DNA from 3 places in the Paenibacillus sp. FSL H8-0168 genome. Region 1 is predicted to be linked to each of the others. Evidence: riboswitches for the same ligand, from Rfam matches in the RefSeq annotation. Region 1 holds a riboswitch; each other region holds the start of a gene.
What was found. Region 1 has a riboswitch for cyclic di-AMP ahead of MHI21_RS13985 (3D domain-containing protein). Riboswitches for the same ligand answer to the same signal wherever they lie in the genome.
Positions count from the first base shown of each region.

Region 2: it holds a riboswitch for cyclic di-AMP, as region 1 does, so the genes downstream of both, MHI21_RS20495 (TrkH family potassium uptake protein) here and MHI21_RS13985 (3D domain-containing protein) in region 1, are expected to answer to the same signal.
Region 3: it holds a riboswitch for cyclic di-AMP, as region 1 does, so the genes downstream of both, MHI21_RS00560 (C40 family peptidase) here and MHI21_RS13985 (3D domain-containing protein) in region 1, are expected to answer to the same signal.

Region 1 covers NZ_CP151948.1:3,173,381-3,179,516, reverse strand. The annotation lists gene MHI21_RS14005 (hypothetical protein) at 1-77, opposite strand, end outside; gene MHI21_RS14000 (M20 family metallopeptidase) at 120-1,298, opposite strand; gene MHI21_RS13995 (ABC transporter substrate-binding protein/permease) at 1,447-2,910, shown strand; gene MHI21_RS13990 (amino acid ABC transporter ATP-binding protein) at 2,897-3,619, shown strand; cyclic di-AMP (ydaO/yuaA leader) riboswitch at 3,855-4,023, shown strand; gene MHI21_RS13985 (3D domain-containing protein) at 4,030-4,698, shown strand; gene MHI21_RS13980 (polysaccharide deacetylase family protein) at 4,897-5,703, opposite strand; gene MHI21_RS13975 (NADH:flavin oxidoreductase/NADH oxidase) at 5,999-6,136, shown strand, end outside.
Region 2 covers NZ_CP151948.1:4,634,261-4,640,396, reverse strand. The annotation lists gene uvrC (excinuclease ABC subunit UvrC) at 1-466, shown strand, start outside; gene MHI21_RS20500 (type II CAAX endopeptidase family protein) at 435-2,165, opposite strand; cyclic di-AMP (ydaO/yuaA leader) riboswitch at 2,427-2,579, shown strand; gene MHI21_RS20495 (TrkH family potassium uptake protein) at 2,990-4,330, shown strand; gene MHI21_RS20490 (TrkA family potassium uptake protein) at 4,523-5,200, shown strand; gene MHI21_RS20485 (LysR family transcriptional regulator) at 5,206-6,111, opposite strand.
Region 3 covers NZ_CP151948.1:135,637-141,772, reverse strand. The annotation lists gene MHI21_RS00575 (YwhD family protein) at 1-140, opposite strand, end outside; gene MHI21_RS00570 (M1 family metallopeptidase) at 265-2,277, shown strand; gene MHI21_RS00565 (hypothetical protein) at 2,289-3,116, shown strand; cyclic di-AMP (ydaO/yuaA leader) riboswitch at 3,393-3,530, shown strand; gene MHI21_RS00560 (C40 family peptidase) at 3,536-4,036, shown strand; gene MHI21_RS00555 (GNAT family N-acetyltransferase) at 4,342-4,848, shown strand; gene MHI21_RS00550 (4a-hydroxytetrahydrobiopterin dehydratase) at 4,927-5,226, opposite strand; gene MHI21_RS00545 (hypothetical protein) at 5,344-5,637, opposite strand; gene motA (flagellar motor stator protein MotA) at 5,825-6,136, shown strand, end outside.

The DNA.
Region 1 (6,136 bases):
ATTGCACGGAATATAAACCAAAAAATGATGAGGTCCACCACAATAAACAACATCCAAAAACTGCTCATACTATCCATGATGGCTGACTACTCCTTTCTGAAAGAACACGGAATTAAGATTTAGCGTTCGTTATTCAGCAGAGCGAATTCTTTTTTTATCTGGGCTAGCAGTTCAGGATTCGTGATTACATCGCAAGCAGTCCATGCCAAAGTTCTCGCAGCCAGCAGCATTCCTTCCATGGCCCGGTCCTGCATCGCCAAATCGCGGAATTCTGGTGTATGCAAGGCATGCTTCTCGTCAATAACTTGAATGTACGGATGGATAGCAGGGCAATGAAGCGATACATTTCCGATATCCATGGAGCCGTGATCTTCGCCTTCCGTTATATCTTCTTGTGAAATGCCAGCCTGCACCAAATTTGCGGTAAACGCATCGGAAAGTACACGGTTCGTGACCATTTCATCATAAGAAGTCTCATAATTGGAGGTCTTCAAACGACACCCGGCCTGTAAAGCAGCTCCTTCAGCAATTTGAATAACACGGCTAGTCAGCGGGTTCAGTTCTTGACGAGTAGCGGCTCTCACATAAAATTGGGCTGAGGCGTAATCAGGAATAATATTGGCTGCTTGCCCACCCTGGTTAATGATCCCATGGATACGCACTGTACTTTTTACTTGTTGACGGAACGCATTGATGCCATTGAACGTTTGAATCACAGCGTCCAGCGCGTTAATGCCTTCGTGCGGGCTGGCAGCCGCGTGAGCAGATTGACCAAAAAATTCGAATTGTACAGCATCAATCGCCAGTGATTTGCCTGATTTTTCGTAATGGTCATAAGGATGCGTCATAAGTGCTATGTCGCAATCATCAAACAACCCGGCAGCGGCCATCGGGACCTTTGCACCGCGTGTTTCTTCGGCAGGTGTGCCATATACCCGTACTTCTCCACCAGTTTCGTCGATGATCGACTTGAGGCCGACGGCAGCACCTGTACTCATCATACATATCAAATGGTGCCCACAGGCGTGTCCTAGACCTTTCAGAGCGTCATATTCTGCCAGAAAAGCGACAACCGGTCCGGGTTTTGCAGATTTGTAAGTTGCAATAAAGGCTGTTTCTATGCCCAATACGGCTGCCTGGACCTCAAAGCCGTGAAAAATCAGTTCTTCTTTTAAACGGGCAGCGGCCAGAAATTCCTCGTTTCCAAGTTCAGGATTTGCGCCAATATATAACGAAATGTCCTTAAACCGTGGGGCATGCTGCTCAATTGTCTTTTGAATGGTCTGCTTAAAATCCATGCTGAAAACTCCTTTATATAAACTGTAATGTAGGTACTGCGTTAGGTATGCTGAAATTGTACTATAACATTCATTGCATAATCATGCATATTCATTTATAATGACACAATCTTATTTATTATAAAGAATTTAAGGAGAGAAAAAAAGATTGAAAAAGGCATATCGTTTTACCGCCCTGGTTTTGTCGGCGGTTATCTTGCTGTTGACTGGTCTTCCCATGCTCACTGCATACGGAACGGAAGCAAAGCCACAGAAAAAACTTGTAGTGGGCATGAGTGCCGACTTTCCACCGTATGAGTTTCATAAAGTCATTAACGGTAAGGATACCATTGTTGGGTTCGATGTGGATATCGCCAAGGAAATCGCCAAGGATTTGGATGCGGAGATGGTCCCTGAGGACATGAGTTTTGACTCTTTGCTGCCTGCTTTGCAAAGTGGTCGTGTAGACTTGGTACTGTCCGGTATGACACCGACGGATGAGCGGAGAAAGAGCATTGATTTTTCAGATGTATATTATCGCTCCAAGCAAGTCATTATGGTACGCCCAGAGGATAAAGACAAATATCCTACGATGGATACTTTGAAAGGCGAGAAGATTGGGGCACAAAAAGGGAGTATTCAGGAAGAAATTGCTCAAAAAGTGCCCAATGCCACTGTAACCTCACTGGACAAAATATCCGATCTGGTACTCCAGCTGCGGACCCAGCGTATCAACGCTGTTGTGATCGAAGATACGGTTGCTAAAGGATACACGTTAGATGGTACCGTAACACTTGCCAAGGCCGTGCCTGAGGATGCCGGAGCAGAAACAGCTGTAGGTATACGCAAGGGGAACGCAGAATTGCTTGCCTCTGTAAATAAAACGTTGGCTCGCCTAAAAGCGGACGGGTCGATTGAAAAGTTTTCCACAGAAGCGAGCGCGCTCTCTGCAGATCGACAGGTTTCTTCTAATAACATCGTAGATATTTTTTGGAAATACCGCAGTTTTTACGCTACGGGTATCGGCTACACTCTGTTGCTGTCTGCACTCGGAGTCCTGTTTGGATTTATCATTGGTCTGATCGTATCCTTGCTGCGGATGAGCGGTATACGCATCATTGAGTGGTTAGGTACCACTTATGTGGAGATCCTGCGTGGCACACCTATGCTGGTACAACTTATGATCATTCACTACGGGGTTGCTTTGACGCTGGGTGTCAATTTTACCCCACTCCAGTCTGGTATAATCACATTGTCTCTGAATAGTTCAGCATATCTGGCTGAAATTTTCCGAGCAGGTATCCAGGCAGTAGACCGTGGACAGATGGAGGCTGCTCGTTCGTTGGGTATGGGACGCGGTAAAGCTATGCGTCATGTCATTTTGCCGCAAGCGTTTAAATCTATTTTGCCTGCTATCGGTAATGAGTTTATTACGATCATTAAAGAATCATCCATTATTTCGACCATTGGGATGGTGGATATTATGTATCAGGCCCAGGTCATTAAGAACATCACCTACGAAGGATTAAGTCCGTTCGTAATCGCAGCCGCTATTTATTTTGTAATGACATTCAGCTTGTCTAAGCTGCTGGGTTTATGGGAAAGGAAGTTGAGAGCCAGTGATCACCGTTAAACAACTGCGTAAATCGTTCGGTAAGAATGAGATTTTAAAAGGCATTGATATAGATATCGCAAAAGGTGAAGTCGTCGTCATCATCGGCCCCAGTGGTTCGGGGAAGAGTACGTTTTTGCGTTGTATGAATCTGTTGGAACAACCTACAGACGGGGAGATTTTATTTGAGGGCGAGCCGATTACAGCTCGTGGCCATAATATTAATGTAACCCGGGAGAAGATGGGGATGGTGTTCCAGCATTTTAATCTTTTCCCGCATAAAACAGTGTTGCAGAACCTGACGCTTGCACCAACGCAGGTTAGAAGACAGTCAGGCAAAGAAGCGGAAAAAATTGCGCTAGAACTCCTGCGTACCGTAGGGCTTGAGGATAAGAAGAATACCTATCCGAACCAGCTATCCGGTGGTCAGAAGCAGCGTATTGCGATTGCGCGTGCTTTGGCCATGCAGCCGCACGTAATGCTGTTCGATGAGCCGACTTCTGCATTGGACCCTGAAATGGTTGGAGAGGTTCTGGATGTAATGAAGAAGCTCGCCGAAGGCGGCATGACAATGGTAATCGTGACGCATGAAATGGGTTTTGCCCGCGAGGTGGGCGATCGAATTATCTTTATGGATAACGGTCAAATTGTAGAGCAAGGTACACCAGAGCAGGTATTTGGCACTCCAAGCCATGATCGCACTCGTGATTTTCTTGCCAAAGTATTGTAAGGAAGTGCTGATATAATCTATAAAAAAAGCCCTCCGTTTAACGGAGGGCTTTTTTTCTTTTTGTCACCATTTCCCCATACTTTCGTAACAAATATCGATTTCTTGATGACAAAATTGTAACGAGTATAGTATGATGTTCAAGGTTCCCAACATTTTCATGCGGATAAGGTTACAAAATTGTGATATTATGCAGTAAGCCAAAACTTACCGGGACAGCATACAGTTATGACAAACGCTGAATGCTGGGTCCAAACTATGGGAAGTGCGGGGGACGTAACAACGGCAGTCATTCCGATACGTCATAAGACGATGTGGAATATGCCTAGGGGTGAATTGCACAAGCATAGGGCTTCTCCTGAGTCCGAATCCGACAGCTAACTTCGCAGGCATAACAGAGGAGGTACATATCTTTGAAACATCTAAAACATATTGGTAAAACGATGAAATTTGCGGTGCTTGCCGCAGCTATTGCAGGGTTGGCACAGACAGCTGGAGTAGCGGATGCTGCTTCGCTTCACACTGCCAAAGAGGGCGATACCTTCTTTTTGCTTGCTCAACGTTATGGAGTATCGGTAGACGAGCTAACGAAGGCGAACCCAAACATTGCTTCCAACAATATATATGCAGGTCTGCAAATTAAGGTACCTGGCGAAAAAAGTGTGAAGGCAGCTTCGGATTCGAAGCCGCAGCTTCTTACGGAGAAAGCAACAGCGAATGAGGGGCCAACGATTGAAGCGTGGGGCAAAACATTCAACTATAGCAAAATAGTTGACGTTAAGGCTTCAGCGTATTCTGCCGCAGCCGACGAGAATGGTAAATGGGGAGCAGTGGACTACTACGGCAATCCGCTTAAACTAGGTACAATTGCGGTAGACCCGAACGTCATTCCGATGGGCACGAAAGTGCTGGTTACAGGCTATTCCCACCCAGGTTTGCCGGATCATTCTTTTGTAGCTGTCGCTCGCGATCAGGGCAGCGCCATTACAGGAAAGAGGATTGATATCTTTATTCCTGGCAACAAATCATTTGTGAACGACTTTGGATTTCAAAATGTGAAGCTGTACGTTATTGATAAATAGCATTGTACGTATATACGGTTTAATTAAACATAATATATATTATGTAAACTTAATGTCTGTATCCTACCGCATATAACTAGGTCGGACTCTTATCAGGTCTTATCCATAAAAAAGGCTGTCTTGACGAGCAGAAAACTTCTGCTGGTAAGACAGCCTTTTTACGTTGCTTTAGCTTGCAGCTCAATCATAAACATATGGTTATTTCCGTTCCGATGTGTGGAGTAGCCGGGGGACTGTCACAAATTTGTAGCCCTTAGCTTTTAGAGAGTGAATTAGACCCGGCAGAGCTTGGACAGTGCCTTGCAGGTTGGAACTTTGACCTCCACCTGCGTGCATTAAAATAATAGAGCCAGGCCCGGTAGCTGGAATCACATTGCGCTGAATTTGTGTTTTACTTAATCCCTTCCAATCGAGAGAGTCTACATTCCAATTGACAATCATATAGCCATGACGACGTGCCCATTGGATTTGAGGCTCCGTGATTTCACCGTAGGGTGGACGAATCAACTTGGGGCGAAAACCTGCGCTGGCTTGCAAAATACGTTCTGTTTTTGTAATCTGGTTGCGAAAGCGTTCTGGTGTGGCCTTCCTAAAATCTGGATGAGTATAGGAATGGTTTCCTATAGCGTGGCCTTCACGGATAATACGGCGTATGATCCCCGGATGCTTTTCCGCACGGTGACCGACGATGAAAAAGGTGGCTTTGATGCCATTGGCGTGTAATACGTCCAAAACCTGCGGCGTATACCTAGAATCGGGCACATCATCAAAGGTTAGGGCAATTTGGCGGGTGTGTGGACCGCACATTTTAAAAATGTCCGCATGTTTTTTTCGCAGCATTGCTAATGTAGGAGTTGCTCGATCTGTGCTCTGATGTACAGAAGAAGCAACAGCTGCTTCCTTGGGATGGGGCGTTCCGGTGTTGGGAGGCGCATCCGCGTGAACGGGTAAACTTGAGAATGCTAGTAACAGTGCCAAGCATGGCAACACTCCCCTGTACGGCATATGTATCCCCCCTTTCCGTGCAGTGGTACCTAGTGGTGCTCTCGACTATTATGTACCTGTCCTATTAAAAATATGCTGGTAACCAAGTTCGGCTCATAAACGACTGGAAAGAGAAACGATTATCAATGAAGATGATGGAGCTAGACGTACATATTCTCTTAAACATGACCGAAAACAGGAGCATTTTCGCAAGTTTTAGCCTTACAACGAATTCGGTATACCGTGACAGCTGGTGTATAATGGGGATGCAATTCATAATTATACAGACATGGAATTGAAGGAAGGATGGATAAAAGTGACCGACTTGTTTACTCCTTATCAATTAAAGGGGCTTTCTTTAAAAAATCGGATTGTCATGCCCCCGATGTGCCAATACAGCGTGGAGGCCAAGGACGGAAATCCAACGGATTGGCATCATGTCCATTATGTGAGC
Region 2 (6,136 bases), 1.5 Mb from region 1:
GCTTAAGGAAAATTTGGAACGTCCCGACTTGATCGTTGTCGATGGTGGACGTGGACAAATTAAGGCGGCGACCGATGTATTGCAAAATGAGCTGGGTTTGTTCATTCCTGTGTGTGGGCTGGTGAAGGATGCCAAACATAGAACTTCCCAACTATTAGTGGGAGAGTCCTCTGAGGCCGTGACACTTGCACGCAATAGCGAAGAATTTTATCTGCTGCAACGGATTCAGGACGAGGTTCACCGTTTTGCCATCACGTTCCACCGCGAGCAACGCGGCAAATCTATGGTAACTTCCCGGCTGGACTCTATTCCAGGCATCGGCGAGAAACGGCGTAAGTTACTGCTTAAGCATTTTGGATCGCTCAAAAAAATAAGAGAGGCCAGTGTCGAAGACTTCCGGCCTCTCTCTATTGGGGATAAGCTTGCGCGTCAGATTATAGCTGCCCTTCGGGAGGAGGAGTCGTAGAATACGGCTCCTCTTTTTTTATAGGTTCAAACATAATTCGATTTGGCTTTTTAGGACTAAACCAATAAATGATGTAACCCACGATGGCTGGAAGTAAGATCCAGAATAGACCAGCGCTCACATTCACAGTGTCTCCCAGGCTCATCACACTAAGTCCCATTAAAATGCTGTCAAAAATAACGTGGCTGAACATGGCGGCAATAAAGCCGTAACGCAGGAACACAAAACTGAACAGCAAACCAAGAAAAGTCAGCTCAATAGGTCTGGAAATCACCGGATAGATTGGATAAAGTGTATGTCCCAGTGCCCAAATCAGCGTGGTGATCAGACACGCAACAAAAGTATTTTTCACTATTTTTTTGACCATCGGAATACCAAACAGACGGTAGACAGTCTCTTCTCCAATACCTGCCATCCAGGCCATAATCGGCAGTAGCCATGGATAAGCCATATTGTAAGGGGATTGCGTGGCATCTGTGGTGGAGAATGTATTAAATGTGCGCTCCAGTATAAAGAACAAAATGGATTGTACCCCGAGTAAAATAAAGGCCCACAAGTAGCCAACATACATACTGCGAAGCACATACAGCCCGTAGCCCGGCTCTTTTGCACGTGGCCATGCATTCAGTCCAACCTGACGCATAAGCCCGTCACCGCCGACCAAGGAGAAGTAGAGCGCTACAGCCATGACGAAGGTAACACCAATCTGGAAAACCATAAGAAATATAAGCATGCCCTTACCGCCTGCTTCTGCTTGCAATAAAGGCAGCATGTTCATGGTCCCAGCTATACTAGCAATAAAGTATACAACGGATAGAACAATGCCGCGTACAAATGAAGTATGTCGTCGGGTGAGTGACGCATACACAATGGCAAGTACACCCAGTACAAAGCTAAATAGGGCATAACCCGCATAGGTCATCCAATTCGCCCAAAATGTTTGCTTTTCGATATAATCGGTATAGGACGACGGGGCCGAAAAGCTTTGAGTGAAGGAGCGAACATCACCGTCTTCAAAAGTAAAAGCCAATGTAAGTACCGAGGCGCCGATTTTTTTATCGTCTACGGTATACTTTAATCCGCCTTCTTGTTCAGTGGTCGCAAGCTTCAAATCCGACGGCTTAAAGCCAAAGCGCTTGACCCATACTGCGGCCGCCTGCTCCTTGGCTTCGAGGGTCATGCCGTCCTCAGCCACACGTACAAGCCTGTTACGTGCTTGTTCATCCGTAGAAATATCAGCCTGTGTGTAATTGGTATTGGAGGTGATTCGTTTAAAGCTAACGACCTTGCCAGTGGATAAATCCACATGAATTTGCAGCTTACTCTTCGCTGAGGATTCAGGCAGATCGACCCGAAAGGTTTCGTAAGGGTAACGTTTTTTCCATGTACGGTCGTACTGTTGAAGCAGTTTTTCTCTAGATAAATAACCGTACAAATCTGTTTCGGCCTGATAGGTCACGACGGGCTCCTCAGGCTGTGATTCAGTATAGCCCAGCTCGGAGCGGGCGAAGTCCAATGCGTGTATGACCGCTTCTTGTTTGCTGATGACCTTTGCGTTCATTACTGATTCTGGACTCGGATTGCTAAGCGAGGGAATAAGCAATTGAAAGATAAAAAAGCAAATCAGGCCAATCCCGCCCAGCAAGCCTAATTTTTTGAAGTTGGCCGTGAGCACGACCGGTTTCCCGATAGGATTCATGAGTTTCCTCCTTAATCTGTAAATAAGAACATCCATTAAAGATATCATACTGCACAGGTTCCCGCCAACAGACTAGCGATATTCATGAAAATAGAGTGAAAGCACTTTAAAGTTCCAATAAAATTAGATAAGCTGCGATTAAACGATGCCCATTCGCAAAATAAAGCCAATTTCACGTTTTTTCGGCGAAATCGGTTTTGTGATCTGGATATAGAAGGATTATAATCTTGAGGCAATGCCTATAAAATACATAGGTAATGATATACAGTTGAGCCGAATTTCTATGGGAAAACGGGGGAACCATGTTACTGGGGTGAATTTTACAGCCGATCCTGCTGGATCGGAAGTGTAAATAGGGCATACTGTGCTGCCCGAATCCGTCAGCTAACCTCGTAGGCTATGAGCAGGAACCAAGTCAGGCACTCGGTTTTCCGGTGTCTTTTTTTGTGCGTATAAAAGTGTTTGGATTGGTTAGACCGCTGCGGGTGCAGATTATTCTTCCGATTGCTGTTATCCCCGGATTTTTTGATTGTATACCCCCTTTAATGGTTAAAATCCGGAGATAAAGGCAAACGCTTCGCTTCTTCAGAACAATTCTGCCCCCTTCGCTACTGCGCGCCATTAGCACAGGGGGATCGAATAGTGCTTGACATGCATTCTTCCTGTATTCAGGGAATGCTAATTATAGTTACTTAAGGTTTGGAAAAATCAAAAAATTCAGGGGCAACGACGATCGGAAGATCAAATGGAACGCGTAGCGAGCTTACACCGTATTAAATCACTGTTTTTATAGTTTTAAGGATTAGGAGAGAAGTGATGAATAGATGAATCCCAATGCAAGCTGGCTTCGGCTTTCTCCACCGCAGATATTCGTTGCGGGCTTTGCCATTATCATTCTTATAGGTAGTTTATTGTTAATGCTGCCGATCTCCAATACAACAGGAAAGCCACTTGCGTTTATAGACGCTTTGTTTACTGCCGCCTCTGCGACCTGTGTAACCGGGCTTGTCGTAAAGGATACCGGGCTCTTTTTTACCACTTTTGGTCAAGTTGTCGTCGTTGCGCTGATCCAGATCGGCGGTCTTGGCTTTATGACCATGGCTACCTTGATTGCACTGGTGTTCAAGCGTCGGATTTCCTTGCGGGAGCGTCTCATTTTGCAGGAAGCGATGAATCAGACTTCTGTAGAGGGAATTGTCGGGTTAATCCGTAAGGTATTACTGTACTCACTGGTTATTGAAGGCGTATGCGCTACGATATTCTCGGTTCGCTGGTCCTTTGATATGCCTGTAGGCAGGGCGATTTATTTTGGAATCTGGCATGCCATCTCCATGTTTAACAATGCTGGTTTTGATTTATTCGGTGAATTTCGCAGCTTGACAGGTTATGTATATGATCCGATTGTTAATTTTACCGCAATGTTTCTAATTATTTCTGGCGGCATTGGTTTTGTAGTGATGTCAGACCTGGCAGAATATCGCAAGCGCAAGAGACTGTCCTTGCATACCAAGGTGGTACTCAGCATGACGGGCGCTATGATTGTAGTCGGCACGCTCGTGATTTTTGTATTTGAGTTTACGAATCCAAAGACTCTTGGCTCGCTTGATTGGGGTGGTAAGCTACTGGGATCTTTATTCCAGTCCGTTACTCCCCGTACCGCAGGTGCCAATACGCTGGACATCGCAGGCTTGCGGCAGGCTACGCAGTTTTTTATCATCATACTCATGTTTATTGGGGCTTCCCCTGGCTCCACTGGAGGCGGGATTAAGACCACAACATTCGCCCTGCTCATTGGAGCAGTGATTTCGATGCTGCGGGGGCGGGAAGATATTGTACTGTTCAAGTACCGACTTGCGCAGGGACGAATTTACAAGGCTTTGACCATTACACTGCTGGGGTTGCTGTTCGTGATCGGGGTGACCATGATTTTGTCGGCAACCGAAGATCATCATTTTCTGATGATCTTGTTTGAGACGGTGTCTGCGTTTGGTACGGTGGGGCTGTCGATGGGGCTTACACCTGATTTAACAGTCATAGGTAAGCTGGTGATTACCCTGACGATGTTTGCAGGTAGACTGGGGCCACTCACGCTAGCTTATGCACTGGGGCCGAAAAAGGGTAAAGAATTATATCGTCATCCGGAAGGCAAAATGATTATAGGATGAATCATTTCATATACATTTCGTTGGTTTAATCATTTCAGGATTTTGCAAAATTCGATACCAGTCGCTCCGAAGTCAAGATATAGACGAACTAAACCATTTCGATCTATATCTTCTTCATTGGAAGTCGCTTATGGGATTTTTGCAAAATCCCCATTTATGAAATTGATTCAGATAAGGAGTTTTCGAGTAGATATGAAAACGCAGCAGTTTGTAGTTATTGGCTTGGGGCGGTTTGGCTCAAGCCTGGCTTTGCAATTGGTGGATATGGGGTGCGAGGTGCTAGGCATTGACCGGAATGAGGATGTTGTGGACAGTATGAGTGAGATGTTGACACATACTGTCGTGGCGGACGCTACCGATGAAGACTCGTTGCGATCACTGGGCATCCGTAATTTCGATTGTGGCATTGTTGCTATTGGTGATGACATTCAGGTAAGCATCCTCACCGCCATTTTGCTGAAGGAGCTGGGTGTGAAAAAAGTTGTAGCCAAAGCCATATCTGTGCTGCACGGGCGTGCGTTAGAAAAGCTCGGTGTGGACCGGATTATTTATCCAGAACGGGATATGGGTATCCGGGTGGCTCACCAGCTAGTCACGCCTAATTTGCTCGATTATTTGGAGTTGTCTAAGGAATACAGTATTGTGGAACTCAATGTACCTGCATGTCTGAATGGCAAAACGCTAGCAGAGCTAAATGCCCGTACTCGCTTTGGTTGTAGCGTCGTGGCGCTTCATACAGCGAACGGTATCCTGATCGCACCGACGGCTATGGATCGGCTAAAAGCAGACGATATTATGGTCATCATCGGTTCGAATGACAATATCGGTCGCTTTGAGGATGAGGTTGTTAATGTTAATGAAGAGGATTAAACCCTCTACACCATACGGTAGCCTGCAAACGAAGCCCGTGTCTCGCTAATCCAGCGTCGTGCTGTCGGACCGAGATCGGTCGTCTCCGAGTAAATGAGGGAGGTCGTTCGGCGTGTCTCCTTCAAATCGGGCAAGTACAATGCAGTGAGTCCATTATCCCGCAATAGTTCGCTACGCAAATAGGATTTGGGCAGCAAGGCTGAAGCCTTACAGGTTGGAAGCAGGCGTACAATCGCCTCGAAAGAGTCGATTTCCATACGGATATCCGGCATGATGCCGCTGCGCTGGAACAAGTCATCCGTCAGACTGCGGTACCAGGTCCCTTTGGAGAAAATAATCATCGGCAATCCTTGCAGATCTTTCATCGAGGCTGTTCCTGTCTTGACCGTTAATTCATGTCCGATGGGAACGACGAGCTCCAAATGATCATCAAATAGCGGAATGCAACGCAGTCCAGCTTCATGAATGGCAGACCCGACAATACCGGCGTCTGCTTTTTTGTCACGTACAAAGGCGACGATTTCATGGGTTTTACCGGTGAGCAGCTTCAGCTCGGTTTGAGGATGCTTGCTCATGAAAGCTTCGACGAGGGTAGGCAGCGTCGTTTGGAGCGTCGTGAGGCTTGCGCCGAGTGTAAGCATACTCTGGGCTTCATTTTTGTGCTGGGACAGCTTTTGTAAAAAGCGAAGCTGTCGTTGCCGTTGCTCTAGCGCGAATGTATAAACAAATCGGCCAGTGGACGTAATTTCGAGCCGTTTGCCCCGACGATCAAAGAGATTCACACCCAGCTCTTCCTCCAGCTTGGCAATTTTGCGAGACAGGGCAGGTTGGGACAGATTCAGCAGTTTGGAGGCTTTATTCAGGCTGGACTGCTCGACAATGACGGCAAAAGCGTTCAAATCCTCAAACAAATCATCCACTTCCTCTCTATATGCA
Region 3 (6,136 bases), 2.8 Mb from region 1:
TTCGCCTCTCCTCGGTCAATGATAACGGGAGACATGCTGTTCAGGTCGATTGAGCCTGCGCCGAAACCCTTATGTTTACTCTTGCCACTGACAATGTTCAGTGCAATCTGTTTTTTGCCGTCCGGCTGATTTTCACTCATGCGTCACTAGACCTCCATTTTCCGTCTTCACACTCATTCTACACTATAAATATTTTAACTAATAATCTCCTGAAAGCAAACATATACATGCTGTAGATGCTTGTCAACGGGAGGTATCCATTGTATGACCCCAGCACGCACTAAAATCGTTTTATTGTCTACACTAGCCCTCGGTCTCCTCGCAGGGACGTTATGGTTTGCCTGGCAGCCCCAACCGCAATCCGACCCGCAGTCCATAGGCCAACCACTATACGGCTCCCTGTCTGAGTCTGCGCTTGCCCCAAATATGGGCAAGCCTCTAGGGGCAAATATCCTGCCTGACCTGCCCAAGAACCCTCCACAGCCCGCTACAGAAATCCTCAGCAAGAGGGTGGTAGAGTACCACATTGATGTGTCTCTGGAAAAAGGACAGGTTTTGCGAGGCACTGAGACACTGACCTGGAAGCATCCGGGCAAGAAAACCGTGAATGATCTGTATCTTCATCTATACCCGAATGCCTTCTCTTCCATGGAAACTACCTTTATGAAGGAATCCGGTGGAAAGCTGCGCGGAGATACCATGCCCAAAGACGGCTTTGGCTCCATGACGCTGACTGAACTAAAAACAGAAGACGGTTTATCTCTCATGCACCGCATCCAATATGTGCAGCCAGATGACGGTAACGCAGGCGACCGTTCGCTCGTGAAGGTGCGTCTACCCAAGCCGGTACGAGGTGGCGAAGAAATCACATTATATATGAAGTTTGAGGTAAAACTGCCCGCCATCTTCGCTCGTATGGGTGCGACAGATGATTTTGTAATGGCAGGACAGTGGTTCCCGAAGCTCAGCGTCTACGAGACTGCAGGACAACGTGGACGCGCCGAGGAGGGCTGGAACCTCCACCAGTATCATGGTAACTCCGAGTTTTATGCCGATTTTGGAATTTACAGCGTACGGATTCGGGTGCCTGAAACTCATATCGTAGCAGCGACCGGATTTCCCACCCGTGGTGCCGTCCGACAGAACGGCCAAAAAATATATCAATTTTATGCCGATGATGTACACGATTTTGCCTGGTCCGCTTCACCCAACTTTGTAACCGTAGAAGAACCCTTTTCTTCTGCTGAAGTCCCTGGTGTCAAAATCAAGCTCTACCTTGACCCGTCGCACAAGGAGCTCAAAGGGCGCTATATGAGCGCTGCGAAGGCCGCCCTTTCGTACTACAGCAAATGGTACGGGCCTTATCCATATTCCACCCTATCCATCGTGGTTCCACCCAAATCAGGCAATGGAGCCGGCGGTATGGAGTATCCGACACTCATCACGGCCGCTGCTGCGGGTAATCTGAATCCTGGCTATAGTCTGGAACGGACATTAGTTCATGAGATTGGACATCAATATTTCTACGGAATGGTAGCCAATAATGAATTTGAGGAGCCGTGGCTGGATGAAGGCTTCACCTCCTATGCAGAGGAGCGGCTTATGGAGCAAGAATATGGGCTTACCCCTAACTTGCCATTACAATCGGGACAGGTAGCCTCCCCACAGCCGCTAAACCGTGAGTCATGGAAGTACGGCTCAGCTGCTGAGTACGCGCAAAATGCCTACTCTCGAGGCAAGCTGGTCCTACGGGGCATTGAACGTCAGGTGGGTATGAAAAAAATGGATCGCATTATGCGGACCTACGTCCAGACGTACCGATTTAAGCATCCGTCCTCAATGGATTTTCAACGTATCGTGGAGAGAGTCACCGGACGCTCATGGAGCCACTATTTTGAACAGTATGTATATGACGGCCAGATGGCGGACTTTTCAGTGGATCACATCACAAACCACAAGCTGGAGAATGGATATGAAGCAGTCGTGACGGTCAGCAAAAAAGGGGCGGATTATCCCAAGATCCCTGTCCAATTTACCTTCAAGGATGGTACCACGATATTCAAGGCTTGGGACGGCGCGGGGAAAAGCACAACTTTTCGGATCAAAAGTACTTCTCCCGTTTCCTATGTAACCCTTGATCCCTTATATACCATTGCACTGGAGAACAAGCATATTAACAATAGCCTAAAAGCCGAATTGGACGAAAAGCAACAAACCCGTTGGAGTGTAAGTGTAACCAAGCTGTTGGAGACACTGCTTGGAAGTCTGTCATGGTGAGGTGTCTATAGATGCGGACTGTTATAAAAGAGGGCTGGGCGCTGGTGCGCATACGATTCTATATCGTTATCATTTTATTTCTGTATCGACTACTGTGGGGGGTGTTTATCTATCGGCTGGTGCAGTCTGCCGTTATCCCGCTATTGCTCCGTTATCCTGATCAGGGTCAAAACGAGCTGGGACAGACCTTATTTTGGATGGAGAGTCAGATTGCTCTGATGGACAGCCGGGAAGTACATGTGTATTTGTGGATACTACTAGGGGCGACTGTACTACGCATACTGATCACTCCCTTCATTAGAGCCGGAATATATCAAAGTCTGCATACCGATGCGACTGAACCGCAAAGCCTGTCCTTTTTCAAGGGTATGAAACGCCATGGCATGTCGTCGCTGTTGTATTACACCATCGAGTTGGGACTGCTGCTGCTTCCCGCCTTTTGGGTAGTACCGAGACTCTACCCTATTGTAGCAGGAGCACTTCAATCTTCCTCTTATCTGCTGCATTTATTGCCCTATGTCATTGGATGGATGGCATACGGATGGTTCATTCGGCAGTGCATCCTGTATATGCAACTGGGTACTGTCGGTGGTCACGCCATACTATCGTCCCTGCTCGCCTTCTTTCGCCAGCTCCTCCCAGCTGTCGGTATATCCCTTTTGCTCGGTGCTTGTGTGCTGCTGGTCTTCGGTCTATTTGGCACCGTGGCGATGATTTGGACTGGCATGCTGGCGCTCATTCTCCAGCAATCGTATCATTTTGTTACTAGTCTGGTCAGGCTGTGGCATATCAGTTCGCAGTACAGACTATGGCATACCGATATCTCTAGTAGAAGCTAAGCCCTGCCTTTATGTTTTTTACTTCATTTCCGTCTGTCGAAAAACCTTGATTCATACTCGCGCAAACGACACATAACTGAATACTGTTAACAAGATCTGTTCCTGGGACATTAGGAGCAGATTTTTTTTGTAACTTTTTGTAATGAAACATTTGCCAAAGCCAGCCGTCTTTGTTACAATAATCGCAGTGAACTGATAGTAACAACTTTGTAATCTTTATTGTAACCTTTATCTCAAAAATAACGTTATTGTGAATACTGCTCTCCAAGGTGCACATCTTAAGTTAAGCCTAATTCCTGGCACCTAGGAAGCGGGGGAACCAGTTTGGGTGAATTGATCTCGCAACAGAGTGGTCATAGGGGAACCTTCTACCGAATCCTTAAGCTAACCTCGCAGGCATTGGAAGGGGTATATTTTTTTTGAAGAAGAAGCTAACGATCGCAGCTATGGGTCTTGCCATTGCCTTTACATCTTTTACATTCGGTGGCGGCAGTGCATATGCAGACTCTAAGATGGACCAGGTCATTCAAGATGCCAAAGGAACGAACTACAGAAGCGGAGGCACTACACTCGAGGGATTCGATTGCTCCGGCTTCACAATGTACGTATACAACAAACTAGGAATTAAACTTCCGCATCAATCCGGATCACAATTCAAAATGGGATCTTCTGTATCCCGCGATGAAATGAGACCTGGGGATCTGGTGTTCTTCAACACCACAGGAAGAGGCATTTCCCATGTAGGTATCTTCGTAGGTGAAGGGAAATTTGCCCACTCCTCGACTTCACGTGGTGTAGTAGTTAGCTCACTGAACGAAAATTATTACGCTAACCGCTATGTCGGTGCAAAAAGAATTATGAGCACAGACGCTTACCATTCTGTAGCTTCAGATATTCCTGATGACGATAACGTAGAATAACTAACGCACAGCAAGCTAACCCTAGCCGCAATTTGATTCTGGCCGGAATCGAATTGCGGTTTTTTATGTCCACAACATCAGCAATTATTATCTTTACTGACGAACTGAGACCTCAAAAGGTTTCAATTGTAGCGAACATCGTCGGTTTTACCGTCACCGCTGGGGGAGCATATGAGCAGTAATTCCTTCTTATTGAATGTATACCCGACTTAGGTATGAAATAAACACGCTTGCCATTCCTCTGCAACTTGTCTACAATCTGTTGTTAATGATTGAAGTACCTGTGTAAAAGGAGGATGGAACACATGCCGGCCTCAATATCCAACTATCGGATCGTACCGATGGACGAGCATCAAGCGGCTGCAATCTGTGAGTGGCACTATGATCCACCTTATAACATATACGGTTGGCTCCCCTGGGAACAAATGAAGGCGCTTGAAGTCGAATTTGGAAGTCCCACGCTTCGCCAAGAGCAATATGTTGCCGTACTGGATAAAGAGAACAAACTGACGGGATTTGCTCAATATTTTCCTATGATCGGTGTGACCCGGCTAGGTCTTGGAATGCATCCTGACAGATGCGGACATGGCAAAGGCTCTGATTTTGTCCGTGCCATTGCAGAGGAAGCTCAACGACGCAACCCGAAGAATGAAATTGATCTAGAGGTGCTCACTTGGAATGGGCGCGCTATCCGGGCCTACAAGGCGGCTGGATTTGAGCTTACAGATACCTATGAACGCCAGACTCCTGATGGCAAAAAACCATTTTATTGTATGGTATATCGTCCCGAGCACCCAACCCAGATTCTATGATAAAAGCGCCTTCGGCATACAACCACGATGTTGTATAGCGAAGGCGCTTTTATCATCATACGACAGATCATTACAAGCTCAATGACTGCTGCGCATTTTTTCAAAAGCTTCATTATATTGTTGGGCTTCCTTAATATCCACGGCCATAATACCGCCGTCGTCCCAAGAGGTCAAACGCAGAGTCACGGTCTTATAATCAATCGTAATAAATGGATGATGATTGAATGCTTCAGATATAGCGGCAACTTCATCCACGAATGCAATCCCTTTCATAAAACTGGAAAAATTATATTTTCGAACGATCCAACGTCCTTCCTCCAGTTCCCAGCCCTCCAGTTTCTCCAGATGTGCTTCAATCTCTTCTTGTGTAAAAGGCATGTTACGAACTCCTCCCCGTTTATACGGAAGCCTTTCGACCGCTTAAATACGGCCAAAACTACGATATATTGGTGTACATATTACCACGGCCCCGTTGATAAATCCATAAGACGGACCTCAAATCAAAGGGACTGACGTCAGCTCCTCGTCCCCAATAAGTACATAGATGCGATGCTGCTCCGGCTCATAGATCACAACGCTACTCCCTACAGTGATTGTGGGCTCTGTACCCAGTGCATAAAATAAGTCTTCTGCCAAAGCTTCATTGACTTCCTGACGTCCCGCCGGGTCCAGCCTGTCCCAATCTTCTGCTTCCATCTCAAAAAATTCATAGCTATCTGGGATGCGCCCCACAGCCTCTGTAAAATCGTTCAAAATTTGTTCATACTCACGCCCATGCTTTACTCCCATGCCATTTCCTCCAATGGTTCCGCCATTCAATACATAATCACCTTATTATACCGGAAATTCGCACTTAACAAAAAAGAGAGTTTTGTCGATAAATACTATAATCCGTCTTGTAATGACGCGCTTGGGGCAAGGACGACCCCGGCGGCATGAAAGGATTCAAAATCTATTCTCATGGATGAGGTGTATCATGCAAATTTCAACCATTATCGGACTTGTGCTCGGGATTGTGTCACTGGTCGTCGGGATGATCTTAAAAGGCGCTCCGGTCGTCAATTTGGTCAATAATCCCGCTGCTTACATGATTATTTTCGTCGGAACGGCAGCGAGTATATTTATGGCCTTCCCGATGGCAGAAATCAAACGGATTCCGAAGCTGTTCAAGGTTATTTTCACCGAACAAAAACTGTTAGACCGCAAAGAGCTCATTGGTACGTTTACCGAGTGGGCATCCATTACCCGTCGTGAAGGTCTGCTCGCCTTGGAGTCTAAGGTAGAGGAA